One region of the Sinorhizobium sp. GQ132 genome, then DNA from elsewhere that is predicted to be linked to it. Evidence: predicted binding sites of a transcription regulator. Region 1 holds the regulator's gene; each other region holds the start of a gene.

Evidence for each region. The regulator LexA, encoded in region 1, represses DNA repair genes until DNA is damaged. The targets are predictions, from matches to a motif close to TGTTCNNNNTGTGTTCNG.
Region 2: the regulator LexA is predicted to act here: its motif matches at 2,019-2,036, upstream of AC6CIG_RS12520 (DNA recombination protein RmuC).
Region 3: the regulator LexA is predicted to act here: its motif matches at 2,114-2,131, upstream of ruvC (crossover junction endodeoxyribonuclease RuvC).
Region 4: the regulator LexA is predicted to act here: its motif matches at 1,979-1,996, upstream of AC6CIG_RS09220 (PA0069 family radical SAM protein).

Annotation. Positions count from the first base shown of each region.
Region 1 is NZ_JCAXDX010000013.1:7,353-11,540, reverse strand. It holds gene AC6CIG_RS24850 (hypothetical protein) at 1-508, opposite strand, end outside; partial or broken gene AC6CIG_RS24845 (IS66 family transposase) at 571-792, opposite strand; gene AC6CIG_RS24840 (hypothetical protein) at 888-1,115, opposite strand; tRNA gene AC6CIG_RS24835 (tRNA-Cys) at 1,207-1,280, opposite strand; gene lexA (transcriptional repressor LexA) at 1,499-2,215, opposite strand; gene AC6CIG_RS24825 (hypothetical protein) at 2,425-2,589, opposite strand; tRNA gene AC6CIG_RS24820 (tRNA-Ala) at 2,783-2,858, opposite strand; tRNA gene AC6CIG_RS24815 (tRNA-Ser) at 3,127-3,216, opposite strand; gene AC6CIG_RS24810 (hypothetical protein) at 3,411-3,623, opposite strand; gene AC6CIG_RS24805 (septal ring lytic transglycosylase RlpA family protein) at 4,074-4,188, shown strand, end outside.
Region 2 is NZ_JCAXDX010000004.1:177,409-181,596, reverse strand. It holds gene AC6CIG_RS12525 (ribokinase) at 1-674, opposite strand, end outside; gene AC6CIG_RS12520 (DNA recombination protein RmuC) at 781-1,986, opposite strand; gene def (peptide deformylase) at 2,135-2,659, shown strand; gene fmt (methionyl-tRNA formyltransferase) at 2,775-3,710, shown strand; gene truA (tRNA pseudouridine(38-40) synthase TruA) at 3,710-4,188, shown strand, end outside.
Region 3 is NZ_JCAXDX010000005.1:315,165-319,352, reverse strand. It holds gene ruvB (Holliday junction branch migration DNA helicase RuvB) at 1-714, opposite strand, end outside; gene ruvA (Holliday junction branch migration protein RuvA) at 886-1,503, opposite strand; gene ruvC (crossover junction endodeoxyribonuclease RuvC) at 1,560-2,072, opposite strand; gene AC6CIG_RS15765 (LLM class flavin-dependent oxidoreductase) at 2,241-3,239, shown strand; gene AC6CIG_RS15760 (YebC/PmpR family DNA-binding transcriptional regulator) at 3,307-4,053, opposite strand; gene AC6CIG_RS15755 (MBL fold metallo-hydrolase) at 4,169-4,188, opposite strand, start outside.
Region 4 is NZ_JCAXDX010000003.1:191,065-195,252, reverse strand. It holds gene AC6CIG_RS09230 (hypothetical protein) at 180-1,259, shown strand; gene AC6CIG_RS09225 (glycosyltransferase family protein) at 1,323-1,880, opposite strand; gene AC6CIG_RS09220 (PA0069 family radical SAM protein) at 2,058-3,215, shown strand; gene rnhB (ribonuclease HII) at 3,403-4,053, shown strand.

The DNA.
Region 1 (4,188 bases):
ACCAATGCCGTTGCTTGAGCATTCGCTCATCGCCCCGTTCGTAAATCTTGATCAAGTCATGTGGAGTTCGGATCTCATCAAGAAGTGGGGCTGGCCATCGTTCAATAAAGGCAACAATCTCACGAATACGCGCCTTCATTTGATCGCTGCCGCTTGCAAACCATCTAACGTGTTGCTCCTTTGGTGCAGTGAACTCAATTGGCTGGCTCACGATGATTTCTGGCGCATCCGCCAAAAGAGATTTGTTGCCCGCCACCAGTTCTAGCGTCGCCTTGGTTACAGATCTCATGCCAAGCCGCATGGCCGGGTGAAGGTGCATTTCTTCGTCCGGCTGATACGTGGGGAAGCAATCCGCTGCGAAAACGATGTCCTGCTCGGCTTCCTCCAGGATTCGCATGTAGGTAAACGAACCCTCTCGTCGTTCGAAGCCCAAGAGCGCCAGTCTTTCATCGCCGACGGAGTTTAGCGCCGCAAGCAGGTCAGCTTTAATCTCTTTTTGGGTCCGCACCGTGTTTCCCTTTAACTTCCAATCACCGTCTCACAGGGCCGCAGGTCAGGCAGCTTGATCTCTTCGTCTTGACCGGCGTTAGCCTCCAACTCCTCGAGCTGCAACTCCATCTGTTCGAGAAGCCTGGCCTTGCGCTCCGAGCGGCTGCCATGGATGTCGCGCTTCAGCTTCTCGATCTCGAGCCGGAGCCGGGCAATCAGTGCCTCCGAGTGCGAGTTCACCGCCTGGGCCCGAGCGGCAACGGGTTCCGCCTCACCTCGTGCCGCGCGTTCTGCGAGGATCATCGCGTGCGCACTGGTGAGGTCGTCGGCAAGCTGATCGGCCGCATCGATCATGACGGCATGGAATCATATTCGCTCCCGCCGTGCCAGCGGTTTGCTCATCCCGCCGACGTCGACGCCAGGTTTTTTGCGGCATTCGCCAGTCGCCAGTCGATGCATTCGATCAGATAGCCGAGCTGCGCCGGCGTGATCACGGCCGTGCCATCGGCCGGGCGGTTTCCAAACGAAATCCGACCAAGCGCAAGGCAAAGAAAAATGACCCGCCGGTCTTGTAGAACGATGTTGCACGGATTTGCCGAGTGTGCCGGGAAGCCGTTGAAAATCAAGGGAATCCAGTTGCAACGAGATGCGACATCCGCATTCGCACAACACGAAGCTCTCTGCCACTTATCGCTTTGATATCATTGTGGAAAATTTTGGAGGCCTCGCCCGGAATTGAACCGGGGTACAAGGATTTGCAGTCCTCTGCGTCACCACTCCGCCACGAGGCCTCTACGATTTGCGATTTTTCAAATCGTGGCGCGGATTTAGAATGATTGCCCGCAATCCGCAAGAGGGTACATTTGGAATAGGGTCTTTTTTATTCTGTATAATATGGCTTCGGTTCTGTGGAGGCGTGGCCATAGCGCCCCAAGGCGCAATGCCCCCACTTCTAACGCGTTGAAATTGCGTACTTCCGTGAGAAACGCCTGCACACCTCGTCGGGAGCCTAGTGGTACCGCCGGATGAGGCCGACAAGCCTGCCTTGGATCTTGACCCGATCCGGACCGAATATCCGTGTCTCGTAAGCCGGATTGGCGGCTTCGAGCGCAATAGAGGCGCCCTTGCGACGGAAACGCTTCAGAGTTGCTTCCTCGTCGTCGATCAGGGCGACGACGATATCCCCGGGGGTGGCAGTGCTTCCGTTCCGGATGATCACCGTATCGCCATCGAGGATGCCGGCCTCGATCATCGAATCACCCTTGATCTCGAGAGCGTAGTGCTCGCCGCTGCCGATCATTTCGACCGGTACGGAAATATCGTGCATGTTGTTCTGGATTGCGGAAATCGGCACGCCGGCGGCAATGCGTCCCATGACCGGGACAGCGACCGACGCGATCTCGGCCAGGGGCGCCGGTTTCGGTGCAGGGGGCGGGGCCGCAGGCTTGCCCAGACTGCCTTCGATCACGCTCGGCGAAAAGCCGCGGCGGACCTGCGAAACACCGGCATAGGCCTCCGGCAGCTTGATGACTTCGAGGGCTCGAGCGCGATTCGGTAGCCGGCGAATGAACCCGCGCTCTTCGAGTGCGGTGATCAGACGGTGGATGCCCGATTTGGAGGCAAGGTCGAGGGCATCTTTCATCTCGTCGAAGGACGGCGGAACCCCGGATTCCTTCATTCGTTCATGAATGAACAGAAGCAATTCCTGTTGCTTGCGGGTCAGCATGGCGTCACTCCAGAATCGCGAAACAAATCAAGAACAGAACCTATATGTTCCATATGTGTTCCGCAAGTGCCTAAAATTCCGTGAATACCGCTTGCTGCTGAATGCCTGTCCGCTTCCGATCCGGCGTGTCGTTGGCGATCGCTCGGAATGTCGGGGCAGGGGCGTACGCTCACTTACAGCGGCCGGCCCAGTCGCTCACCTATGCCATGCTAATAGGCAAGCCGCAGTCCGCCCGGCGTAAGAACGTCGAATTCAGGCTCGGGATAGGGCCCGTACCACTGGGTATAGGTCGTGTTGGTCGAGCCTGTGCTGGCGCACCCCGAAAGGGCGAAGAGGGAAAAAATTACGGCTGCCACCAAAGATTTAACAGGCATGTTTTTCTCCACTCGCGGGAGTTGCCCAGACCTCGAACGGGTCAGACTAAAACTTTCTCTCAAATCAGCTTTTTTGGCAAGCGCAGGCGAGCCGCGGCATCGACCGAGCTCTGGCAGCCTGACGTCCGGCATCGGTGGAAGTTACCTCAGGTAAGACCTGTCACCTAGGTGTCCGGGCTGGACAAGAGGGGAATGGTGGAGTCGAAGGGAGTCGAACCCTCGACCTCCGCAGTGCGATTGCGGCGCTCTCCCAACTGAGCTACGACCCCACTGGTCACTCGTTGTATAAGATTTTTCGGCCCCGCGCGCCAGTGCATTCCGTCTGCCGGCTTCACCCTTGCCGCCCGGTAGGGCACGCTGCAATTCATCCACCCGAATATCGCCCCTTCGCGATGGAGTCCCAAAGCAGCTTCTTCCGCTCCGGCAGGTGACGCAAAGCGTCGGAAGGGCAGGGCAGCCATGAGCCTTGCGGGTGGGGAAGACGGCCATCAGTGACGAGAAGTCGGGAATTCCGGCGTGCCCGGATCAATTCTGAAATGGCGGAAGAGGTGGGATTCGAACCCACGGTACGCTTTCACGCACGCCGGTTTTCAAGACCGGTGCCTTAAACCGCTCGGCCACTCTTCCAGGTGATTGCGGAGCTTCGTGAAATTCGTTTCCGAGTTCTCGATGGACCGGCGATCGCCACCGGGTTTGCTGCCCATTCACCAACGGCTGGCTTTTTAGCAGCTTTGATCACAGCGTCAACTTGCTCCGGAGCATTTGCTTGCATTCGAGGCGTGCCGCGCCGCATGCGCCCATGGCACGGTTGTGGGCCATCGTCACGGGCGCCGTCCGCTGTCCGGCGCTGCAGGCGGACTTTCGTCGCCTGCCCGAGCGACGTAGGCCGCGACGTCCCGGCTTCTGCCGTCCAGGAGCGCCGCTCCGGCAAGCAGATAAACGGCAATCGCCAACATCGACAGGAGCATTATGCCTAAGGGGAGGCCGGTTGCCGCCCGTCGCTCCGGCGGCCCATAATCGTATCTGTCGTCCATTGCGATATCCTCTCGGACGTTGGGCCGGAGCACGGGCAGCACGCCAACCGGGGACGGAGCCTCAGAGTTGCACCGACGGGAAGCTTCGGCCAGCTCTGAGGCCGCCGCACCCCGCGGCCGACGAGCCGCGTGGGTACTTATTGCGATATGTGTCGGCAGGGAAACCCGGCAACGGGTTTCGGACCTTTGGCGCGCTCTATCGGACTATGGTCCAGCGGCTCATTTACGTTTCGTAAACCATAGCGAGCGTTTTTTAGCGTCCGTTCGTCCTCCGGTTCGCAATTTTGCCTTGTTGTTGTCATGATTGTTCGGCTGTTCCGTTTCGGGACGGCGAAATTCTCGCGGGGGAACTACTGCACGATTGCGACGATCGTTGCGCGTTCGGTCGGATGCGTGAGCGCTGCAGGAGCGGATTTCGGGTGCGGCTTTGCGAATGATCTTGTGGGACAGATGACATCCAATAACGGTGCGGCATATCTTGTGAGGGGGCTCCGTCTCGCAGCGGTTCCGTTGCTTTGCGCGGTGCTTGCGGCCTGCGGATCGACGACGTCGAGCGTCAAGAAGA
Region 2 (4,188 bases), on a different contig from region 1:
GCCACCACGCCCTCAGCGCCAAGCGTTACGATCACGGTCTGGCGGGTCTCGGCGTGCAGCCCCTTCATAGCCTCTTCCCGCTCGGCGCCGGCGATGCCCGCTTTGCCGGCGAGCAGCTCGAACTCGGTCTCGTTGGCAATGACGATATCGGCCATGCGGCCGAGGCGCGCCGCATCCGGCGTCAGCGGCGCGATGTTGATGATCGATCGGACGCCGCGCCGTTTTGCTTCGGAGAGTGCCTTTTCCACCGAGGCAGCTGGAATTTCGAGCTGGAGCATCAGCGTGTCGGCAGCAGACATTCTTGCAACAGCGTTCACGGCGTCGTCCTCGCTCACGCGTGCGTTGGCGCTGGCGACCACAACGATGACGTTTTCGCCGTCGCCGCCGACGATGATGTGTGCCGTGCCGGTCGGCTCGCCGACGGTCTTCGTCAGATCGAGATCGGTGCCGGCCTCCTTGAGCAGCGCCAGCGCGCCCTCGGCGAAGGCGTCGGAGCCGACGGCACCTGCCATGCGCACCGAGGCGCCGGCGCGGCGCGCCGCGAGCGCCTGGTTTGCGCCCTTGCCGCCCGCCGCAGTGGAAAAGTCCATTCCGGCAACAGTTTCGCCGGGCTTCGGAAGGCGTGCGGTGGTGGCGATCAGATCCATGTTGATGGATCCAAAAACAGTGATCATGTGGAGGCGTCCCGTCGGCTTGCTTCTTTGTTTTTCGCCTGTCGTCATTCCAACCGCTGCACGGTTTCGCGCGACACACGCATTTGCCGGAGAGTGCCCGACGCCGTCAGTCCTCGTCAACCACTCTCAGCTTCAATTGCCCCATGCGCCCGTCCATCGGGCGCCCGCTGCCGTCGCCCGGCTTTTCGCCCTGTCTCGGATCGCCCTCGGCCTGCAGCTCGAGCGCCTCGATCTTGGCGCCCCGACGGGTCAGCTTGTCCGAGGAGATCAGGATGTCCTCGACATCCTTCTGCGTCATGGCGAAATGGCCCTGGAGCTTGCGTACGCGCTCATCGAGACGCGAGAGGTCTTCCATCAGCCGTACGACTTCGCCCTGGATCAGGTGGGCCTGCTCACGCATGCGGGCGTCTTTCAGGATCGCCTGGATGACCTGGATCGAGAGGAGCAGGAGCGACGGAGAGACGATGACGATCCGCTGGCGGTGCGCCTTCTGGACGATCGCCTCGAAATGCTCATGGATTTCGGCGAAGATCGATTCGGAAGGAACGAAGAGGAAGGCCGTATCCTGGGTCTCGCCCGGCAGGAGATATTTGCCGGAGATATCGCGGATATGCACCTCCATGTCGCGGCGGAAGGCCTGCGCGGCCTGTTGCCGCCGTTCGGCGCTCGCCGCGTCCCTCATGGAATTCCAGGCCTCGAGCGGAAACTTCGCGTCGATGACCAGCGGCGGCTGGCCGTTCGGCATGCGGATGGTGCAGTCCGGCCGCGCGCCGTTGGAAAGCGTCGCCTGGAAGGCGAAGGCGCCCATCGGCAGGCCGTCCGCGACGATCGCCTCCATGCGCGACTGTCCGAAGGCGCCGCGCGTCTGCTTGTTGGCGAGGATGCTCTGCAGCCCGGCCATATCCTTGGCGAGCGACTGGATGTTGTTCTGCGCGTTGTCGATCACCGCGAGCCGCTCCTGGAGCCGCCGCAGATTTTCGTGCGTCGCCTTCGTCTGCTCGCTGATCGAGGCGCCGATGCGATGCGTCATTCCGTCGATGCGCTGGCTGAGCGACTGGTTCAGTTCCGCCTGCCGGGCGCCCAGCACCTCGGTCATGGCCGCGATCCGTCCCTGCATCTCCGTCTGCGCCGCGATGAGCGCCGACATTTGCTCTTCGCGGTCGATCGCGCGAGCCGAACGGGCGCGCCGCACCATAATGGCCGAGAACAGCACCACGAGAAGGGCGGCGGCTGTGACGAGGAGGCCGGCCGTGACGGGCAGGGCGCCGATGAGGAACAGCGGCTGATCGAAGGAAAAGGGGATGGGCTCCATGGCCGCAGACTAACAGATTCGCGTGCGAAAACCAGATCAAAACGAGAACATACATTTTCGCGGCCGGTCGTTCCCCTTTGGAGCGCCACGGGTTTCGCAATGGCAATTTTCTTGCGCGTCGAGGGAAAGATCGGCTATGGGGATCGACATGACGATCAAGCCGCTCATCATTCTTCCCGATCCGGTTCTGCGCCAGGTGTCGACACCGGTGGAGACCATTGACGCCGATATTCGCCGGCTCGCCGACGATATGCTGGAAACCATGTACGACGCGCCGGGCATCGGTCTCGCCGCGATACAGATCGGCGTGCCGAAGCGCCTCCTGGTTCTGGATGTGACGAAGGAGGGAGAGGAGAAACAGCCGCTCGTCTTCATCAATCCGAAGGTCGTCCGCTCGTCCGAGGAGCGTTCGGTCTATGAGGAAGGCTGCCTTTCGATCCCCGACTATTACGCCGAGGTCGAGCGACCCGCCGCGATCACGGTCGAGTATGTCGATCGCGAGGGCAAGGAACAGGCGGTCGAGGCCGAGGGCCTGCTCGCCACCTGCCTGCAGCACGAGATCGACCATCTGAACGGCGTCCTGTTCATCGATTACATCTCCAAGCTCAAGCGAGATATGGTGATTCGCAGGTTCACCAAGGCGGCCAAGACGCGCGGCGCAAAGGCGATCTGATCCGTTCATGTCTTAGGTCGACCCGGCCCGAAACATCGTGATCTAGCGTCGCGGCCGCATTCAACCTGGAGCCGCCGCCCGCTCACGGGCAATCGAAAGAGACGGAGGCCGCCACTTGCCGCTTCGCATCATCTTCATGGGCACGCCGGAATTTTCCGTACCGACGCTCCTGGCGCTCGCCGGGGCGGGTCACGAGATCGCCGCCGTCTATACGCAGCCGGCGCGGCCGGCCGGCCGGCGCGGCCTCGACCTCAAGAAATCCTCCGTGCATCAGGCTGCCGAGCACCTCGGCATTCCGGTGTTGACGCCCGTCAACTTCAAGGACGCCGCGGACCGTCAGACCTTCCGGGATTTCGGTGCGGACGTGGCGGTCGTCGTCGCCTACGGGCTGCTGCTGCCGGAGGAAATACTCTCCGGGACCCGCTACGGCTGCTATAACGGCCATGCCTCGCTCCTGCCGCGCTGGCGGGGGGCGGCGCCGATCCAGAGGGCGATCATGGCCGGCGACCGTGAGACCGGTATGATGGTGATGAAAATGGACAAGGGGCTCGATACCGGTCCCGTGGCTCTCGCGCAGTCGGTTCCGATCGACCAGACGATGACGGCCGGCGAATTGCACGACCGGCTGATGCAGGTCGGAGCGGTGCTGATGACGGAGGCCATGGCCAGGCTCGAGGCCGGCGAGCTTCCGCTCGCGCCGCAGGCGCAAGAGGGCGTCGCCTATGCCGCCAAGATTTCGAAGGAAGAGACCCGCATCGATTTCTCCCGGCCGGCGGCCGAGGTGCACAACCATATCCGCGGCCTCTCGCCTTTTCCCGGCGCCTGGTTCGAACTCGACATTGCCGGCCGCCAGGAACGCGTCAAGGTGCTTGGCTCCGAGATGTCGGAAGGGAAAGGTGCTCCCGGAGAAGTGCTTGACAGTACTCTCAGCATCGCCTGCGGAAAAGGCGCGGTGCGGCTGACGAGATTGCAGCGTGCGGGCGGCAAGGCGCTCGCCTCGGCCGATTTCCTGCGCGGCACGCCCATCGCTGCCGGCGCGAGGATCGCCTGATGCCCCGCTATCGCCTGACCGTCGAATATGACGGTTCCGATTATGTCGGCTGGCAGAGGCAGGACAACGGTCCCTCGATCCAGGGTGCGATCGAGAAGGCGGTCCTGTCGCTCACCCGCGAGACGGTCTCGATCCGCGGCGCCGGGCGCACCGATTCCGGCGTTCATGCCAGGGGGCAGGTGGCGCATCTCGATCTCACGCGCGAGTGGAAGTCGTACACGCTGCAAAACGCCCTCAACGCGCATCTGGCGCTCGCCGGCGAGCGGGTCTCGATCCTCGATGTCGCGGAAGCCCCCGGCGACTTCGATGCGCGTTTCTCTGCAATCCGCCGGCATTATCTCTATCGGATCGTTTCCCGCCGGTCACCACTGGCGCTGGAGGCGCGGCGCGCCTGGTGGGTGCCGAAGCCGCTCGATCACGACGCAATGCACGAGGCGGCGCAGCGCCTCGTCGGCCATCACGATTTCACCACCTTCCG
Region 3 (4,188 bases), on a different contig from region 1:
CTCCGCCCGTGCGACCTCGGCGAAGTCGCGCACCCGGCGCAGGAGACGGCCGGCGATGCGAGGCGTGCCGCGCGCCCGGCGGGCAATCTCGCGCGCGCCTTCGTCGGTCATGCCGAGACCCATCAGCCGCGCGCCACGCCGGACGATCAGCTCCAACTCCTCGACCGTATAGAAATTGAGCCGCACGGGGATGCCGAAGCGATCGCGCAGCGGCGTCGTCAGCAGTCCGAGGCGCGTCGTCGCCGCCACCAGGGTGAACTTCGCGAGATCGATCTTCACCGAACGGGCCGCCGGCCCCTCGCCGATGATGAGGTCGAGCTGGAAATCCTCCATGGCCGGATAGAGAATTTCCTCGACGGCCGGATTGAGGCGGTGGATTTCATCGATGAAGAGCACGTCGCGCTCTTCGAGGTTGGTGAGCAGCGCCGCAAGGTCACCGGCCTTGGCGATCACCGGCCCGGAAGTCGAGCGAAAATTGACGCCGAGCTCCTTCGCCATGATCTGCGCCAGCGTCGTCTTGCCGAGCCCGGGCGGACCGACGAAGAGCACGTGGTCGAGCGCTTCGCCGCGATTGCGCGCCGCCTCGATGAAGATCTTCAGATTGGCGCGCGCTTCAGCCTGGCCGGTGAAGTCGTCGAGCGTCTGCGGGCGCATGGTCGCATCGAGGTCTTCGCCTCCCTTTTCCGGCGCGATCAGACGTGCGGCTTCGCTCATGTCACTGCTTCCGTTTCGGGCTGTCCGCGGCCATAGGGGCACCGGCGTCGAGGCCGGTCACCGTCGCTGCCGCGCTCAACCATAATAGCGGCGCCCGGATCAATCCAGCGAGAACGGCCAGCGTCCCTCTATTCCAATGCTTTTGTGGCCGCAGGAAGGCTCGTGGCTTCCTCACCGCGACAGCTCCTTCAAGCCGAGGCGGATCAGCTTGGCGCTGTCGCCGCCCTCCCCGCCGTTTTTCAGCGCAGCCGCAACGGCATTGGCCGCCTGGTCTCGCGAATAGCCGAGATTGGTGAGCGCCGAGACCGCGTCCGCAACCGGCGCCGCGGCAACGCCTTCGCCGAGCTCCTGCTTCAGGCCGATCGACGGTGCCATCTCGCCGGCGAAGGCCGGAGCCTTGTTCTTCAGTTCGGTGACGATACGCACGGCAACTTTCGGACCCACGCCCGGCGCGCGCGAGATCGACGTCTTGTCCTGCAAGGCGATCGCGTTGGCGAGTTCCCCGGGGGTCAGCGTAGAGAGCACCGCCAGCGCCACCTTGGATCCCACACCCTGAACGCTCTGAAGCAGTCGGAACCATTCGCGTTCCAACGCGCTCAGGAACCCGAACAGCTTCAGCTGATCCTCGCGCACATAGGTCTCGATGAAGAGAACGGCCGCCTCTCCGGCGCTTCCGAGCTTTCCGAGCGTGCGCGCCGAACAATGGGCGACATACCCGACCCCATGCACGTCGAGAACCACGTGATCCTCGCCGATCTCGTCTATCGTGCCCTTGAGCTTGCCGATCATCTGGTCTCTCTGGATGGTGTTGGTCCGTCGTCTTTGAAGAAATGCCGTTGCCCGGCCTACCCCGCAAGCGCCGCAAGGCGGCTCGTCACCGCCTGCCTGTTATGGGCATGGCAGATGGCGATGGCGAGCGCGTCGGCGGCATCGTTGCCTTTGAACTCGGCCTTGGGCATCAGCACCTTCAGCATCATGTGTATTTGCTGCTTTTCGCCGTGGCCGACGCCGATCACGGCCTTCTTGACGGCGTTTGGCGCATATTCCGCGACCCTCAAGCCCGCCCGGGCCGGCACCAGCATGGCGATGCCGCGCGCCTGGCCGAGCTTCAGCGTCGCCGTCGCATCCTTGTTGACGAAGGTCTGTTCGACAGCGGCCTCGTGCGGCTGATAGCCGTGCACCACCTCGGCAAGTCCGTCATGCAACTGGCAGAGACGGGAGGCAAGATCCATCTCGCCATCGGAGGTGACGGTGCCGGAAGCGACGAATCGCAGCGAATTGCCGAGCGTTTCGATGACCCCCCAGCCGGTGCGCCTCAAGCCCGGATCGATGCCGATAATGCGAATCGTAGTCTGCATGCTTCACCCTATTTCGGTCGGCGGGACGCTGCCAGCAAAAAGTGAACAAAACAAAAACATTGCACAGAAATGGTCGCGCCTTGCCTAAAAGCGCCGGCGCACCCTTGGCGTAAGGAAACTTGAACCTACATTGCGGAAGATCAATTTCTCTTAATTGAAAGCCCCGCCATGATCCCCTTCTCCATTCTCGACCTGTCGCCGATCACCGAAGGGGGCAGCATCGCAGAGTCGCTCGAAAATTCGCGGCGGCTGGCAATCGCCGCGGAGGAGAACGGCTATGAGCGTTTCTGGCTGGCCGAACACCATGGCATGAAAGGCATTGCCAGCGCCGCGACGTCTCTCGTGATTTCGCATGTGGCTTCGGCCACGCGAACGATCCGCGTCGGCTCGGGCGGCATCATGCTGCCCAATCATTCACCGCTCGTCATTGCCGAGCAATTCGGCACGCTTGCGGCGCTTTACCCCGGCCGCATCGATCTCGGCCTCGGCCGCGCGCCCGGCACGGACATGAGAACGGCGCAGGCGCTCCGCCGCAACATGGAGGCGAGCGCCAACAACTTCCCGAACGATGTCGTCGAACTGCAGGCGTTGCTCGGCCCGGCGACCGAAGACCAGAAGATCATCGCCGTTCCGGGCGCGGATTCGAACGTGCCGATCTGGCTGCTCGGTTCGAGCCATTTCAGCGCCCATCTCGCCGGCATGCTCGGCCTTCCCTTCGCCTTCGCCTCGCATTTCGCGCCGGACATGCTGCTTTCCGCGCTCGAAATATATCGCGAGCGCTTCACCCCGTCGGCCCAGCTCGACAAGCCGCATGTCATGGTGGGCGTCATGGGTGTCGCCGCGGACACCGACGATGAGGCGAACCACCTCTTCACCTCCATGCAGCAATCCTTCGTCGCGCTTCGCCGCAATGCCCGCGGGCGCTTTCCGCCGCCGGTCAAATCGATGGACGGCCTCTGGAGCCAGGACGAGAAGATTTTCGTCGACCATGCAATGAGCTACGCGGTGGTCGGCGGCCCCGAGACGATCCGCCGCAAGATCGAGGCATTCGTGGATCTCACCAGAGCGGACGAGCTGATCGTATCAATGCCGATCTTCGACATGGAAGCGCGGTTGCGGTCGGTGAAGCTGTTTGCCCAAGCGCAACGCGATCTCGCCGCCGCCTGACGCGAACAGCAAAGACCCGCATCGCTCGGAGCGATGCGGGTCAATTGCATTGGGATGTTCCGAACGCTCAGGCGGAAAGCTTCGCCAGAACCTCGTCGGAGACCTCGAAGTTCGAATAGACGTTCTGGACGTCGTCGTCATCTTCGAGATTGTCGATGAGCTTCATCAGCGACTGTGCCTTTTCCTCATCCACCGGCACGGTATTCTGCGGCTTCCAGACGGCCTTTACGGTCTCCGCCTCGCCGAGCGCGCCTTCGAGCGCCTTCGATACTTCGCCGATATCCTCGAAGCCGCAGGTGATGGTGTGGCCTTCCTCGTCGGTCTCGACGTCGTCGGCACCCGCTTCGATTGCCGCTTCCATCACCTTGTCGGCGTCGCCGGCGGAAAGCTTGTAGGTGATTTCACCGACCCGATCGAAGGAGAAGGAAACCGAACCGGTTTCGCCGAGCGCCCCGCCCGCCTTGGTGAAGGTGGAGCGTACGTTGGAGGCGGTGCGGTTGCGGTTGTCCGTCAACGCCTCGACGATGACTGCGACGCCGCCCGGGCCGTAGCCCTCGTAGCGAACTTCTTCGTAATTCTCGGCATCGCCGCCCGCAGCCTTCTTGACCGCGCGCTCGATATTGTCCTTCGGCATCGACTGCGCCTTGGCGTTCTGGATCGCCAGACGCAGGCGCGGGTTCATCGTCGGGTCGGGAAGGCCGGTTTTTGCTGCGACGGTGATTTCGCGCGCGAGCTTGGAAAACATTTTGGAGCGCACCGCATCCTGACGGCCCTTGCGGTGCATGATGTTCTTGAACTGTGAATGGCCAGCCATGACGCCCTCTGCATGCGTGATTTTGGTGAGATCGGGCGCCTTATAGTTTCATTGCCGCGTCCAGTCCAGCAGGCGCGTCGTGTTTTCAGGAGACGGAAATGCGTTGCCGCCGTCCTCAAACACCCTGCAGGACAT
Region 4 (4,188 bases), on a different contig from region 1:
TCTTGCTTCGGAGAAGAGGCTCAGCTCGGGGCTACCACCGGCATATGATGGCTTCTCATCGCCGGAGAAAGCCCATTCCTGTTTACCGACTCGGAGCCCCTTTTCCCGGTTTTCATTAACGACGCAGGCGCGCCGCTCGAGGCTCCGCGCCGCGACCCCGCGAGGGTAAGGAGGAGGTCATGGGAACGGCAGAGCATACATATTCGAAAACGGATTGGCCTGAGGCCGAGATTCCGCTGGGGCTGCGGGCGCTCTACGAAAGTCGGCGCAAAGAAGAATGGCAGGCAACGGTGGACAAGCTGGACGCATTGCGCCAGTCCTTCGCGGAGCAGCGACGGCATATCATTGCACCTGAACTGCGCGACAGGATCAAGAATGTTGCAAGGTCGGGCTTGCGGGACGATCCGCGCGGCCCCGGTCTTCGATACAGGTCGTTCGTGGAGGCCAGGAATGCCGACCTTGATCTGAACGCGCTCAAACGGCTTCATAAGCGCGCCTATGGCGAAGTTGGCGCGTTGGTGAAGAGCCCTGAAGCCTTCCACCGCCACGAAACGGTGGTCGGCAGCGTGACCGACATCTTCAAACAGCCACCGATCGTGTATGTCGCGCCCGACCCGGACAAGGAAAAGCTGTTTCTCCCGCCCTTTGGAGGCTGCTGGGACAGACTCGATCAGAATCAGGCAACCGGCGACGGGGCAATCGTGGAGAACAGTTCCTATCTGGACTGTGCCGGCCGGTTTGGATCGAAACTGATCGCCCGCAACAGCGATGCCTCCGACGTGGATCTTCTCTGTGCCTATCGGGAGAACGGCTATCTCGTGCCGTTCAAGACGCTTCGCACCGGGATACTGCAAGTCAAGGCCGACCTGTCGGCCCTCATCTGCCGCCATCACATCTCGACCTACGACGAGTTCGGGTGGTCCGACTTTCACGCGACGACGCGCGGCCGCCTCGTGTTGGCTGTGTTCTGGAACTGGGAGGATGTCGAACCGGCGAACGAGGTGAGCGACCAGTGGTTCGCCTCGGGCCTCGACTGCAGCGGCGATGGCGAGAGCTTCCCCGGCACCTCAATCCAGGCCGTTCCTGGGGAACGAAGAATTATCAACCTCTTCACCGAGATGGCCTTCCCCGCTGGCCGCGAGCTCTGGATCTATGTCGGCGTGGCCGATCGCATCTGGGCACTCCTCAATGACGTCAGCATCGACATTTCGATCGACTCGGCCTGGCAATTGAACTCGCTTGCAGTCCGCTCGCTCTGACAACGATGCCTTCGGGTCCCTCCGACGCCTCGGTCGGGCCCGAATGGACAACCTATCGCAAGCTCACATCTTGGAACCAGGCGTCCGATCCAGTTCTCCGGTCGACCGGTTCTCCATTGCGACCCAGGCTGGGACGAGTTCGGTCGCAAGTTTGCGGGCAGCTCGTCCGCTCGTAAGGCGGCTGAGCGGCATCTTGCCGCGCGCAGCCGCGACCGCATCACCCTTCGGCATCAGAAATCCGGACTCCAGCGGCGGCGACCTGTGCGTCAGGCGCTTGAGAAGCGGGCGCTTATGCATTCGCGAGGGAGAAAACTGCGCCGGGCTCCTGTTCAGAGAGACGTATTCGGCCAATTCATCCACCCAGCGACCGATGGGGCGGGCACCAGGCTCCAGCAGCATCAGCCACTCGCCGCGCGCCGAACGAAGGACATCGCCGAGATCCCAGTCGAGGCAGAAGCGGCAGCCAGCCGCATCCGCGATCCTGGGGGAGCCGTCGGTCGATCCGTGGTCCAGGATTATGACATCGCTGACGAGCCCTTCCACCGCACCGGCAACGAGCGCCGAGAGCGTCTGCGCGAGCTCCGCTTCGTTGTCCTTCGTTTCCATGATGACCGTCAGCATAGGCGTTCCTACCGCATCGCAGCGCAGATTGCTACAAGCGCCGTTCCGCACAGGGTGCGGGATGATCACGGAGCTTCCTCGGACCTGCGCTGAATATTTGTTCTTGCTTTGTTCCGTCTTCTGCGCTAGGAAAATAATCAGCACCAAGCGAACCGAGCATGGTTCCGGGAGATTTCGATGAACGATCTGTCTCAACTCAAGCAGGGCATCTATGCGCCCGGCAACAGCGCGGATGTGGCGGAGGCCCTCGTCGCCGGAACCGGCATCAGAATCGACGTCGATCGTCGGCGCGGCCGCGGTGCCGCCCTCAACATCTCCGGACGCTTCGAGCCGATGACGCGCGAAGTCTTCGATGACGGGTGGCAAACGCTCGAGGAGCTGCCGCCGTTCAAGACCGAGGTCCAGATAGAAAAGCCGAAGACCGCGATCACGCGCAACGATTCTCCCGATATATCTTTCGACCGATCGATCAACCCCTATCGTGGCTGCGAGCACGGCTGCATCTACTGCTTCGCGCGCCCTACGCACGCCTATATGGGGCTCTCGGCAGGGCTCGATTTCGAGGCCAAGCTCTTCGCCAAGCCGGACGCGCCACGTCTTCTCGAGCGCGAACTGGCGAAGCCGGACTATAAGCTCCGTCCGATCGCGATCGGCACAAATACCGATCCCTATCAGCCGATCGAAAAGGAATGGCGGATCATGCGCCAGATCCTGGAGGTGCTCAAGGACGCCAATCATCCGGTCATGATCGTTACCAAATCGGCCATGGTGACGCGCGACATCGACCTGCTGGCACCGATGGCGGAAAAGGGGCTTGCCCGGGTCGGGATTTCCGTGACCACGCTCGACCGGAAACTGGCGCGCAGCATGGAGCCGCGGGCGTCGACGCCCGCCAAGCGGCTGGAGGCGCTACGCGCAATTTCCGAGGCCGGCATTCCCGCTGGCGTTCTGGTCGCGCCGATCATTCCGGCGCTGAACGACCACGAGATCGAGCGCGTGCTCGATTCGGCGAAGACGGCCGGCGCCTCGGATGCGAGCTACGTCCTCCTCCGGCTTCCGCTGGAGGTGAGCCCCCTGTTCCGTGATTGGCTTCTCAGAAACTATCCGGACCGCTACCGGCACGTCATGTCGCTCATCCGTTCCATGCGCGGCGGCAAGGATTACGATGCCGAGTTCGGTAAACGAATGAAGGGCAGCGGACCTTACGCCTGGCAGATCGGCCGTCGTTTCGAGCTGGCGGCCAAGCGGCTCGGCCTCAATCTGACGCGCCGGCAATTGCGCAGCGATCTCTTCGTGCCGCCCCTCGGGATGGGGGTTCAACTGTCGCTGCTTTGATGCAGACCGTTTCTGCAGGCTATCGCACCGGAGATTGAACAAACGTCGCGATCTCGACCGCCGATGTGCCTTAAAACTTCCAGTGTCCGCCCTTTGCCTCGGGGGCGGTGCTGGTCTTCCCCGGCAACCGCCGCAAACCGAGCCGGGGACTTGAAGGGAATCGGGCGAGTATGCCAATGTCGCCCGCATGACACGCAGCAAACAGCCCGATTCCCCTCTTTTCCCTCTTCCGCCGGCCGTTCCGGATTTCACGTTCGAACGCGCGGCGCAGCGCGACGGTCTCTGGCCGGTGGCGGGCGCCGACGAGGCCGGACGTGGCCCGCTCGCGGGCCCTGTCGTCGCTGCGGCTGTCATCCTCAATCCGGAGGCGATCCCGGCGGGCCTCAACGATAGCAAGCTCTTGAGCGCGGAGCAGCGCGAGGCATTGTTCGAGGAGATTCTGGCGACGGCGACGGTCTCGATCGCCTCGTCCTCGTCGGCCCGCATCGACACGACCGACATACTGAAAGCCAGCCTCGATGCGATGCGCCGCGCCGTTCATGGCCTGGAGCTGGCGGCCCGCATCGTTCTCGTCGACGGCCGCGACGTCCCTCCCGGGCTTACCTGTCACGCCAAGGCCATCGTCAAAGGCGACAGCCGCTCGGTGTCGATCGCCGCCGCATCGATCGTTGCCAAAGTCACCCGCGACCGGATGATGGCCCGGGCCGATGCAACCTTTCCCCTCTACGGCTTTGCCCATCACGCGGGCTATGCGACGGTGAAGCATCGCAGCGCGATCGAAAGCCACGGCCCCTGCTCCCTGCACCGCATGAGCTTCCGCCCGTTCCGACAACTGTAGTCGACCCCGGCCCTGGCCTTTGATCGGGGGCGTAAACCGGAAGCTTCGTCCGCGCCGCGCAAGCGGCTCCGCCGCCCTGATCCAGGCTGTAGGCATGAGCGTCCGTCCCGGCAAGGGCTTGGTCGACACGATCAA